Regions from separate parts of the Streptomyces sp. NPDC005262 genome, predicted to be linked through region 1. Evidence: riboswitches for the same ligand, from Rfam matches in the RefSeq annotation. Region 1 holds a riboswitch; each other region holds the start of a gene.
The links. A riboswitch is a leader RNA that binds a small molecule or an ion and turns the genes downstream of it on or off. The one in region 1 is predicted to bind thiamine pyrophosphate.
Positions count from the first base shown of each region.

Region 2: another riboswitch for thiamine pyrophosphate. It lies ahead of ACFYP5_RS12830 (purine-cytosine permease family protein); the one in region 1 lies ahead of thiO (glycine oxidase ThiO).
Region 3: another riboswitch for thiamine pyrophosphate. It lies ahead of ACFYP5_RS30055 (thiamine ABC transporter substrate binding subunit); the one in region 1 lies ahead of thiO (glycine oxidase ThiO).
Region 4: another riboswitch for thiamine pyrophosphate. It lies ahead of thiC (phosphomethylpyrimidine synthase ThiC); the one in region 1 lies ahead of thiO (glycine oxidase ThiO).

Region 1 covers NZ_JBIAKK010000002.1:375,729-377,913, reverse strand. The annotation lists gene thiO (glycine oxidase ThiO) at 1-1,116, opposite strand, end outside; TPP riboswitch at 1,114-1,226, opposite strand; gene ACFYP5_RS06885 (hypothetical protein) at 1,278-1,619, shown strand; gene ACFYP5_RS06880 (NAD(P)/FAD-dependent oxidoreductase) at 1,717-2,185, shown strand, end outside.
Region 2 covers NZ_JBIAKK010000003.1:632,045-634,229, forward strand. The annotation lists gene ACFYP5_RS12825 (hypothetical protein) at 1-830, shown strand, start outside; TPP riboswitch at 951-1,045, shown strand; gene ACFYP5_RS12830 (purine-cytosine permease family protein) at 1,037-2,185, shown strand, end outside.
Region 3 covers NZ_JBIAKK010000015.1:149,214-151,398, forward strand. The annotation lists gene rlmN (23S rRNA (adenine(2503)-C(2))-methyltransferase RlmN) at 1-1,033, shown strand, start outside; TPP riboswitch at 1,069-1,185, shown strand; gene ACFYP5_RS30055 (thiamine ABC transporter substrate binding subunit) at 1,259-2,185, shown strand, end outside.
Region 4 covers NZ_JBIAKK010000005.1:232,733-234,917, forward strand. The annotation lists gene ACFYP5_RS16285 (YibE/F family protein) at 1-724, opposite strand, end outside; TPP riboswitch at 796-929, shown strand; gene thiC (phosphomethylpyrimidine synthase ThiC) at 922-2,185, shown strand, end outside.

The sequences.
Region 1 (2,185 bases):
GGTCAGCAGCTCGGCCATGGCGTCACCGGTGACGGGGGTGAGCAGCACCCCGTTGCGGTGGTGGCCGGTGGCGAGATGCAGGCTGGGCAGGACGGTGGGGCCGAGCAGCGGGGCGTTGTCGGGGGAGGCGGGGCGCAGGCCGGCCCGGGTCTCGGTGAGCGGCAGTTCGGTGATGCCGGGCACCAGCTCATGGGCGTCGCGCAGCAGCTCGTACACCCCGCCCGCCGTGACCGTGGTGTCCCAGCCCATCTCCTCGCTGGTGGCGCCGACGACCAGCTCGCCGTTCGCGCGCGGGACGAGATAGACATGGCTGCCGCGGACCACGGCCCGTACGGTCCGGGTGAGGAACGGCGCGTACGCGGCGGGCACGGTCAGCCGCAGCACCTGTCCCTTGACCGGCCGGACGGGCGGCACCACCTCGGCCGGCAGGCCCGCGAGCCGCCCGCTGAGGCTGCCCGCGGCGAGCACGATCTGGTCGGCTTCGAGCTCCGTGCCGGCTGCCAGTACGGCTCCGGCGGCCCGGTCGCGCACCACCAACAGGCGTTCCGCCCGGTCGCGGTGGAAGACCACCCCGGCCCGTTCGCAGGCGGTCAGCAGGGCGGCGGCCAGCCGGCGGGGGTCGACCTGGTGGTCGCCGTCGACCCGCAGACCGCCGCGTACACCTGGCGCCAGCATCGGTTCCAGGCGGCGGCACTCGCGGCCGGTGAGCCACTCCGACTGCAGCCCCGAACGGTGCTGGAGCGCGTGCAGTTCCCGCAGATGGGCGCGGTCGTCGGAATCCAGGGCGACCGCGAGGGTGCCGCAGGCCCGGAAGCCGATGTCCTGGCCGCTCGCCGTCTCCAGCTCGGCCGCGAAGGCCGGATACCGCGCCGCGGAGGCGACATTGAGACCGAGCAGCATCTGCTCGCCGTAGTGGAGTTCGGTGACGGCGGCGAGCATTCCGGCTGCGACGCGGGCGGCACCACCGCCCGGGTCGGGGTCGACGACCGCGGTGCGCAGGCCGCACTGCGCCGCCCGCCAGGCGGTCACCAGACCGATGATCCCGCCCCCGATGACGAGGACGTCGGATCCGGCTACGCCGGATCCGTCTGCGGATGTGCTCCCGGTGGATCGCATGGGCGTCCAGCCCCTCCCTTCGCCGGCATGACCCGGATCAGGTTCGTACGGTCGGAGGCCGTCCAGCCTCCCTCTCAGCCCGGTGCGTCCGGGCTCCCGCGAGTGTCTTACGGTGGCCACCCTAAACCCCGTCACCCGGCCCGAGTAAGGGAGCAGCCACCGTGGCCCGTTCACTCGACGGACTTGTCCTCTCGCCGGTCGCCGACCAGGCGCCGGGTCAGGTCGGCACCCGGACTCGCTTCACGTACCACGAGGAGAAGTGGGTGATCTGGGCCGACTACGCGGGCGGGGACGTGGTCCGGGGCCATCTCGTCGGCACCCGCACCGGCGATCGACTCGACTTCCGCTACGTCCAGTTGAAGCACGACGGAACGACCTCCTCCGGACACTGCGTCTCCATCGTCGTCGTCCTTGCGGACGGCCGGGTGCGGCTGGAGGAGCACTGGGAATGGGAGTCGCAGGAGGGCAGCGGGACCAGCGTGGTCGAGGAACTCACAACCTGATGGTTCGTCAGATGCTTAAGGTGGACAAGTGAGCGAGCAGCAGACAGAGCAGCCGGGCCGGCGGACAGAGCGCCGCGTCGTCATCGTCGGTGCGGGCATGGCCGGCGCGCAGACCGCGGTGGCGCTGCGGGAACAGGGCTTCACCGGCCCGGTCGTCCTGATCGGTGCCGAACCCCACCAGCCGTACGACCGGCCCCCGCTGTCCAAGGCGGTACTGCTCGGCACGGCCGAAGGCTCCGCCCTCGACATCGACTTCGAAGAGCTGGACATCGAGCTGCAACTGGGCCGTGACGTGACCGGCGTACGGGCCGACGCGCACGAACTGGACACCCTGGCGGGCCCCGTACCGTACGACGTCCTGGTCATCGCCTCCGGCGCCGAACCGGTGGTGCTGCCGGGCTCCGAGGGGGTGCCCGGCGTCCATCTGCTGCGCACCCTCGACGACGCCGCACGGCTGCGGCCGGTCCTCGACCAGCAGCACACCGTCGTGGTCGTCGGCGCGGGCTGGATCGGCGCCGAATTCGCCACCGTAGCCCGTGCCGCGGGCTGCGAGGTCACCGTCGTCG
Region 2 (2,185 bases), on a different contig from region 1:
AAGTGGTGGCGCCCAAGCACCACGGCCCGGCCCGGGCGCACGGCTGGATATCCGTCTTCCCCCCGGACGGACCGCCGGTCACCGAGCGGTTCGGGGCCCCGGACTCGCCGCTGCTCCAGGGCGAGGCGTACTTCGAGGTGCCGGGGGTCCGGGCGACGCCCCGGCTGCTGGAGGGCACCGCGGGCGCGATCACCTGGCGGCTGGCGGTCACCGGGGGCGGAGAGCCTCTCTACACCTTTCCGCGCTGGTCCTGGCAGCGTGAACTCCTGCCCGCCGCCCAGATCGTGCCTGCCCCTGACGCCATTTTCGACGGTGAACTCGTCGTCGGAGAACGGCGGTTCACCCTCTCGGGCGCCGTGGGGGGCGTCGCCAGGATCGCCGGTCACGGCAATGCCCAGCGGTGGGCGTGGCTCCATGCGGGCCTCGGCGGAGGGGACGTACTGGAAGTGGTGGCCGCCGTCGCCCGCCGTCCCACCATGCGGTGGCTGCCACCGCTGCCCATGCTTCAGCTGCGGATCGGTGGCACCGACTGGCCGCGCGACCCGTTGCTGACCGCTCCACTGCTGCGTGCGCGGATCGGGCTGCCCGACTGGTCGGTCGCAGGCGGCACCGCGCGGCGCAGGGTGCGGATCGATGTCACCCAGGATCCGGCCGACTGTGTGTCGCTCTCCTACACCGACCCCGACGGAGCGACCGCCACGTGCACCAACACGGAACGAGCCATCGTCGACGTGATCGTCGAACGCCGCACCGGGCTGCACCGCTTCGAGGTGGAACACCGCTGGCATCTGGATCGCACGGGTCACGCGGAGGTGGGGACGCGACCGTGAGCACGGCGCGCCGCAGCCGTGACGCGGACCACGCGTCCACGCCCCGGGGGTTCCCACCGAGTCGTCCGCCACACAGACCTCGGTGCAGGTGGGCGACGGGACCGGGTTAGTCTGACCGTCGTACCGGACACGGGGTGCCCTACCCGAGGGCTGAGATCACACCCGTCGAACCTGAACCAGTTCGCACTGGCGGAGGGATGTCTTTCATGCCTTTGACGCATGTTTCCGGCGGGCTGCCTGCCGACGGCCGACAGACCGTTTTCGACGGACGGATGCCCGCGGCGCCCGGCGACCTCCGCGTCGAGACGCACGGCATCGAGCCGGTCCCCGAGAGCAACCGCTACGGCGGTCCCGGGCGCCTGTTCACCGTGTGGTTCGCCCCCAATCTGACCATGACCGGCGTATTCACCGGCACCGTCGGCATCGCCCTCGGCCTGGACTTCGCCACCGCGCTCGCCGCCGTCGTGCTGGGCACGGTGATCGGCGCGGTGCCCACCGCCTACCTGGGCACCTGGGGGAGCCAGACCGGTGCCGGGCAGCTGCCGCTGGCCCGGCTCGCCTTCGGCCGGGCCGTCACGGTGCCCGGCATCCTGCAGTGGCTGTCCTCGGTCGCCTGGGACGCGCTGATCGGACTGTTCGGCGGGGACGCGCTCGCGCGGCTGTGCGGCTGGCCGTTCTGGCTCGGCGTCCTGGCCATGATGCTGGCCCAGGGCGCCCTCGGCGTCCTGGGCTACGAGGCCATCCACCGGCTCCAGATCGTCATGACCTTCGTGCTCGCCGCCGCGTTCGCGCTGATCGCCTGGCGGCTGCTCGACGGTGTCCATCCGGTCGGCGCCGGCACCGCGCATGGTGCCGACCAGGCCCGCGCGTTCGTCCTGACCAGCACCATCGCGCTGAGTCTGGCCCTGTCCTGGGCCCCGTACGCCAGCGACTTCAGCCGCTATCTGCCACGCACCACCTCGCGCCCGCGCATGTTCTGGTTCACGCTGCTCGGCCTCGTGGTGTCCTTCGTGGCCGTCCAGGCCCTCGGGCTGCTGGGCGCGTCCGTGCTGACCGACCAGACCGCAGCAGGGGTGGACAAGCTGCTGGGCGGTGGGGTGTTGGGCGCGTTCGGGCTGCTCGCCGTCGCGCTGGCGGCGCTCTGCAGCAACGCCATGAACGACTACAGCGGTTCCTTGGCTCTGCAGACCGTCGGTGTGCGCCTTCCCCGCCCGGCGGCCGCCGCCCTCGCCGCCGTGCTCGGCTTCCCTCTGGTCCTGTGGATGCACGCTGCCGACACCACTGCCCGCTTCCAGAACGTGCTGCTGTTCGTCGGCTACTGGATCCCCGGATTCGTGGCGATCGTCATCGTCGAC
Region 3 (2,185 bases), on a different contig from region 1:
CACGCCCGCCGAGCGCAAGGAAGCCGTCGCCGCGATCGGCGAGAAGCCTTTCCGCGCGCAGCAGCTGTCGCAGCACTACTTCGCGCGGTACGCGCACGACCCGGCGGAGTGGACCAACATCCCGGCCGGATCGCGGGACAAGCTCGCCGAGGCGATGTTCCCCGACCTGATGTCCGTGGTCCGGCACATCAGCTGTGACGACGACACCACCCGTAAGACGCTGTGGAAGCTGCATGACGGGACGCTGGTCGAGTCCGTCCTCATGCGGTACCCGGAGCGGGTGACGATGTGTATCTCGTCGCAGGCCGGATGCGGGATGAACTGCCCGTTCTGCGCGACGGGGCAGGCCGGTCTGGACCGCAATCTGTCGACCGCCGAGATCGTCCACCAGATCGTGGACGGCATGCGGGCGCTGCGCGACGGAGAGGTGCCGGGCGGGCCGGCCCGGCTCTCCAACATCGTCTTCATGGGCATGGGCGAGCCCCTGGCGAACTACAAGCGGGTGGTCGGCGCGATCCGCCGGCTGACCGACCCCGAGCCGGACGGTCTCGGCCTGTCGCAGCGCGGGATCACCGTCTCCACCGTGGGCCTGGTGCCGGCCATGCTGCGCTTCGCGGACGAGGGCTTCAAGTGCCGGCTCGCGGTGTCGCTGCATGCGCCGGACGACGAGCTGCGGGACACGCTGGTTCCGGTGAACACGCGCTGGAAGGTCCGCGAGGTGCTCGACGCGGCATGGGAGTACGCGGAGAAGTCCGGCCGCCGGATCTCCATCGAGTACGCGCTGATCCGGGACATCAACGACCATGCCTGGCGTGGTGACCTGCTCGGCCGGCTCCTCAAGGGCAAGCGCGTGCATGTCAACCTGATTCCGTTGAACCCGACGCCCGGCTCGAAGTGGACGGCTTCGCGGCCCGAGGACGAGAAGGCCTTCGTCGAGGCGATCGCCGCCCACGGGGTGCCCGTGACCGTGCGGGACACCCGCGGTCAGGAGATCGACGGGGCGTGCGGGCAGCTGGCGGCATCCGAGCGCTGAAAACGGCCCGTGTAATCTGGGCCGAAATCAATTTCATATTCCGACAGGGGAGCGCCACAGCGCTGAGAGTGCGGCACCGACGACAGGCTGGCCGCAGACCCTCTGAACCTCGCCCGGGTCATTCCGGGTAGGAAGTTCGGTCATCAACTCATGCTGTTGCGCCCTGCCCGCCTCCCGGCGGGCAGGGCCGCGTCTCTTCCTGGTCCAACCCAGGAGGAATCAACAATGAGCACCACCAGTACCACGCGCCGCACCAAGCAGCTTGCGGCGACGGCCGTCACGGCCGCGCTCGGCGTCACGGCACTCGCCGGCTGCGGCAGTTCCGACGGCTCGGCCGCCGGGTCCGGCGGCACAAAGGGCTCCGGGTCCAAGACCGTGACCCTGGTCAGCCACGACTCCTTCAACGCCTCCAAGGACGTACTGAAGGCGTTCACCGAGGAGACCGGCTACACCGTCAAGGTGCTCAAGAGCGGTGACGCCGGTACCGCACTCAACCAGGAGATCCTGACGAAGGGCTCCCCGCGCGGCGATGTGTTCTTCGGCGTCGACAACACGCTGCTCTCCCGCGCCCTCGACAACGGTCTGTTCACGCCGTACGAAGCGAAGGGCAGCGACCGGGTCGCGGCCGACACCCAACTGGATGCGAACAGGCACCGCGTCACGCCGGTCGACACCGGCGACATCTGCATCAACTACGACAAGAAGTACTTCGCCGACAGGAAGCTCGCGCCGCCGACCACCTTCGACGACCTGGCGAAGCCCGCGTACAGGAACCTCCTCGTCACGGAGAACGCCGCGACCTCGTCGCCCGGGCTCGGCTTCCTGCTGGGCACCGTCGCCACCTACGGCGAGAACGGCTACCAGGATTACTGGAAGAAGCTGAAGAGCAACGGCGTCAAGGTCGTCGACGGCTGGGAGCAGGCGTACAACGAGGAGTTCTCCGGCTCAGCGGGCGGCAAGAAGGCCAAGGCCGACCGGCCGCTCGTCGTGTCGTACGCCTCCAGCCCGCCGGCCGAGGTGCTGTACGCGAAGCCGCAGCCGACCGAGGCCCCGACGGGGGTCGCGACCGGCACCTGCTTCCGCCAGATCGAGTTCGCGGGGCTGCTGAACGGCGCGAAGAACGAGGCGGGGGGCAAGGCGCTGCTGGACTTC
Region 4 (2,185 bases), on a different contig from region 1:
GGCACATGTAGAGCGCGATCAGCATGATCGCGCTGGCCCCGACGACCGCGACCAGCAGCGGGTTCGAACCCTGCAGGATCGCGGGGAGGATGAACAGGGTCAGCACGGCGAACGACACGGCGAGCGCGATCAACGCCATCACCCCGCGCAGCCTGCCCACCACGACCACTGCGAGAGCGAAGATCCCGGCCAGCAGAGCCATCGGGACCTTCCGGTCCACGTCCGTCACGGAGTACTGAAGGTCATGGGGCGCGTCGGGGGCGTACGCGACGATCACGCCCTGTCCCTCGTGCAACTGCCGTGGCGCGTCGGGCTGGACGATCTCGACGAAGGTTCTTCCCTTGTCGTGGCCGGTCGTCACCTCGATCGTGGCCTTCTCGCACAACCCCGGCTCCTGGCCGGTAGTGGCGTTCCCCGACGGTGTCGTGGTGTTGCCGGTGGCCGGGGTCTGCGCGGCGTTCACGTCCTTGCAGTCGACCTTGTCGACCTTCACCACCGTGGCCTGCTGGGTCTGCCGGTCGAAGCCGACGCCGGTGCGCTCGTGCGCGGGTGCACCGCCCGGCCAGAGCACCACCAGCCCGACGACGACGGCGGTGGTGAACGGGATCAGGACGGCAGCGATGACCTTGCGCAGATGTTTCGAGACCGGCGCGGCAGGCCCGTGGCTGTGCGAGTGACCGTGCTGGTGGTCCTGCGGTCCGGAGTCATTTCGAGGGGACGTCACCGGGGGATCATCGCAAGAAGAGCAGGGGTCCACTGTTCAGTACGCCTCGAAGGGCGCTAGCGTGATGACACCTTTGTACACGCGGGAGCTCGGAGCACCGGGCTGAGAGGGCGCTGATATCCGTACATCCGTACGGGACAGGCTGCGCCGACCGCCGAACCTGTTACCGGGTAATGCCGGCGTAGGGAGTAGGTCTCATGACCACATCGGACGCACGCACGCCTGCCTCGAACCAGAGCGACGAGGCCGGAAAGTCCATCGGCTGGCACAAGGGATACGTCCAGGGCTCGCGCCCGGACCTCCGGGTGCCGGTCCGGCAGGTGCACCTGACCAACGGCAACTCCGTGACGCTGTACGACACATCGGGGCCGTACACCGATCCGACCACCGACACCGACGTCCGCCGCGGCCTCGCGCCGCTGCGTGAGAACTGGATCGTCGCCCGCGGCGACACCGAGGAGTACGCGGGCCGCCCGGTCCGCCCCGAGGACGACGGGCTCAAGCACACCTCGCCGCGCGGCGGACTGCGCAACCTCGACGCGGTCTTCCCCGGTCGCCCACGGCAGCCGCGCCGCAGCCGCGACGGACAGCCGGTGACCCAGCTCGCGTACGCCCGCCGAGGCGAGATCACCCCGGAGATGGAGTACGTGGCGATCCGGGAGAACGTCGAACCCGAGGTCGTACGCGAGGAGATCGCCGCGGGCAGGGCGGTCCTGCCGGCCAACGTCAACCACCCGGAGATCGAGCCGATGATCATCGGTAAGCGGTTCCTGGTGAAGGTCAACGCCAACATCGGCAACTCGGCGGTCACCTCCTCCATCGAGGAGGAGGTCGAGAAGATGACGTGGGCGACGCGATGGGGCGCCGACACGGTCATGGATCTCTCCACCGGCCGCAACATTCACACCACCCGTGAGTGGGTTCTGCGTAACTCACCGGTGCCGATCGGCACCGTTCCGCTCTACCAGGCCCTCGAAAAGGTCGACGGCAGGGCGGAGGAACTGACCTGGGAGATCTATAAGGACACCGTCATCGAGCAGGCCGAACAGGGCGTCGACTACATGACGGTCCATGCCGGCGTGCGCCTCCCGTACGTCCCGCTCACAGCCCGCCGTAAGACCGGCATCGTCTCCCGCGGCGGCTCGATCATGGCGGCCTGGTGCCTGGCGCACCACAAGGAGTCGTTCCTGTACGAGAACTTCGAGGAGCTCTGCGAGATCCTCGCGACGTACGACGTCACGTACTCGCTGGGCGACGGGCTGCGTCCCGGCTCGATCGCCGACGCCAACGACGAGGCGCAGTTCGCCGAACTGCGCACGCTCGGCGAACTCAACACGACCGCCAAGCGGTTCGGCGTCCAGACGATGATCGAGGGTCCGGGCCATGTCCCGATGCACAAGATCAAGGAGAACATCGACCTCCAGCAGGAGATCTGCGAGGAGGCGCCGTTCTACACGCTCG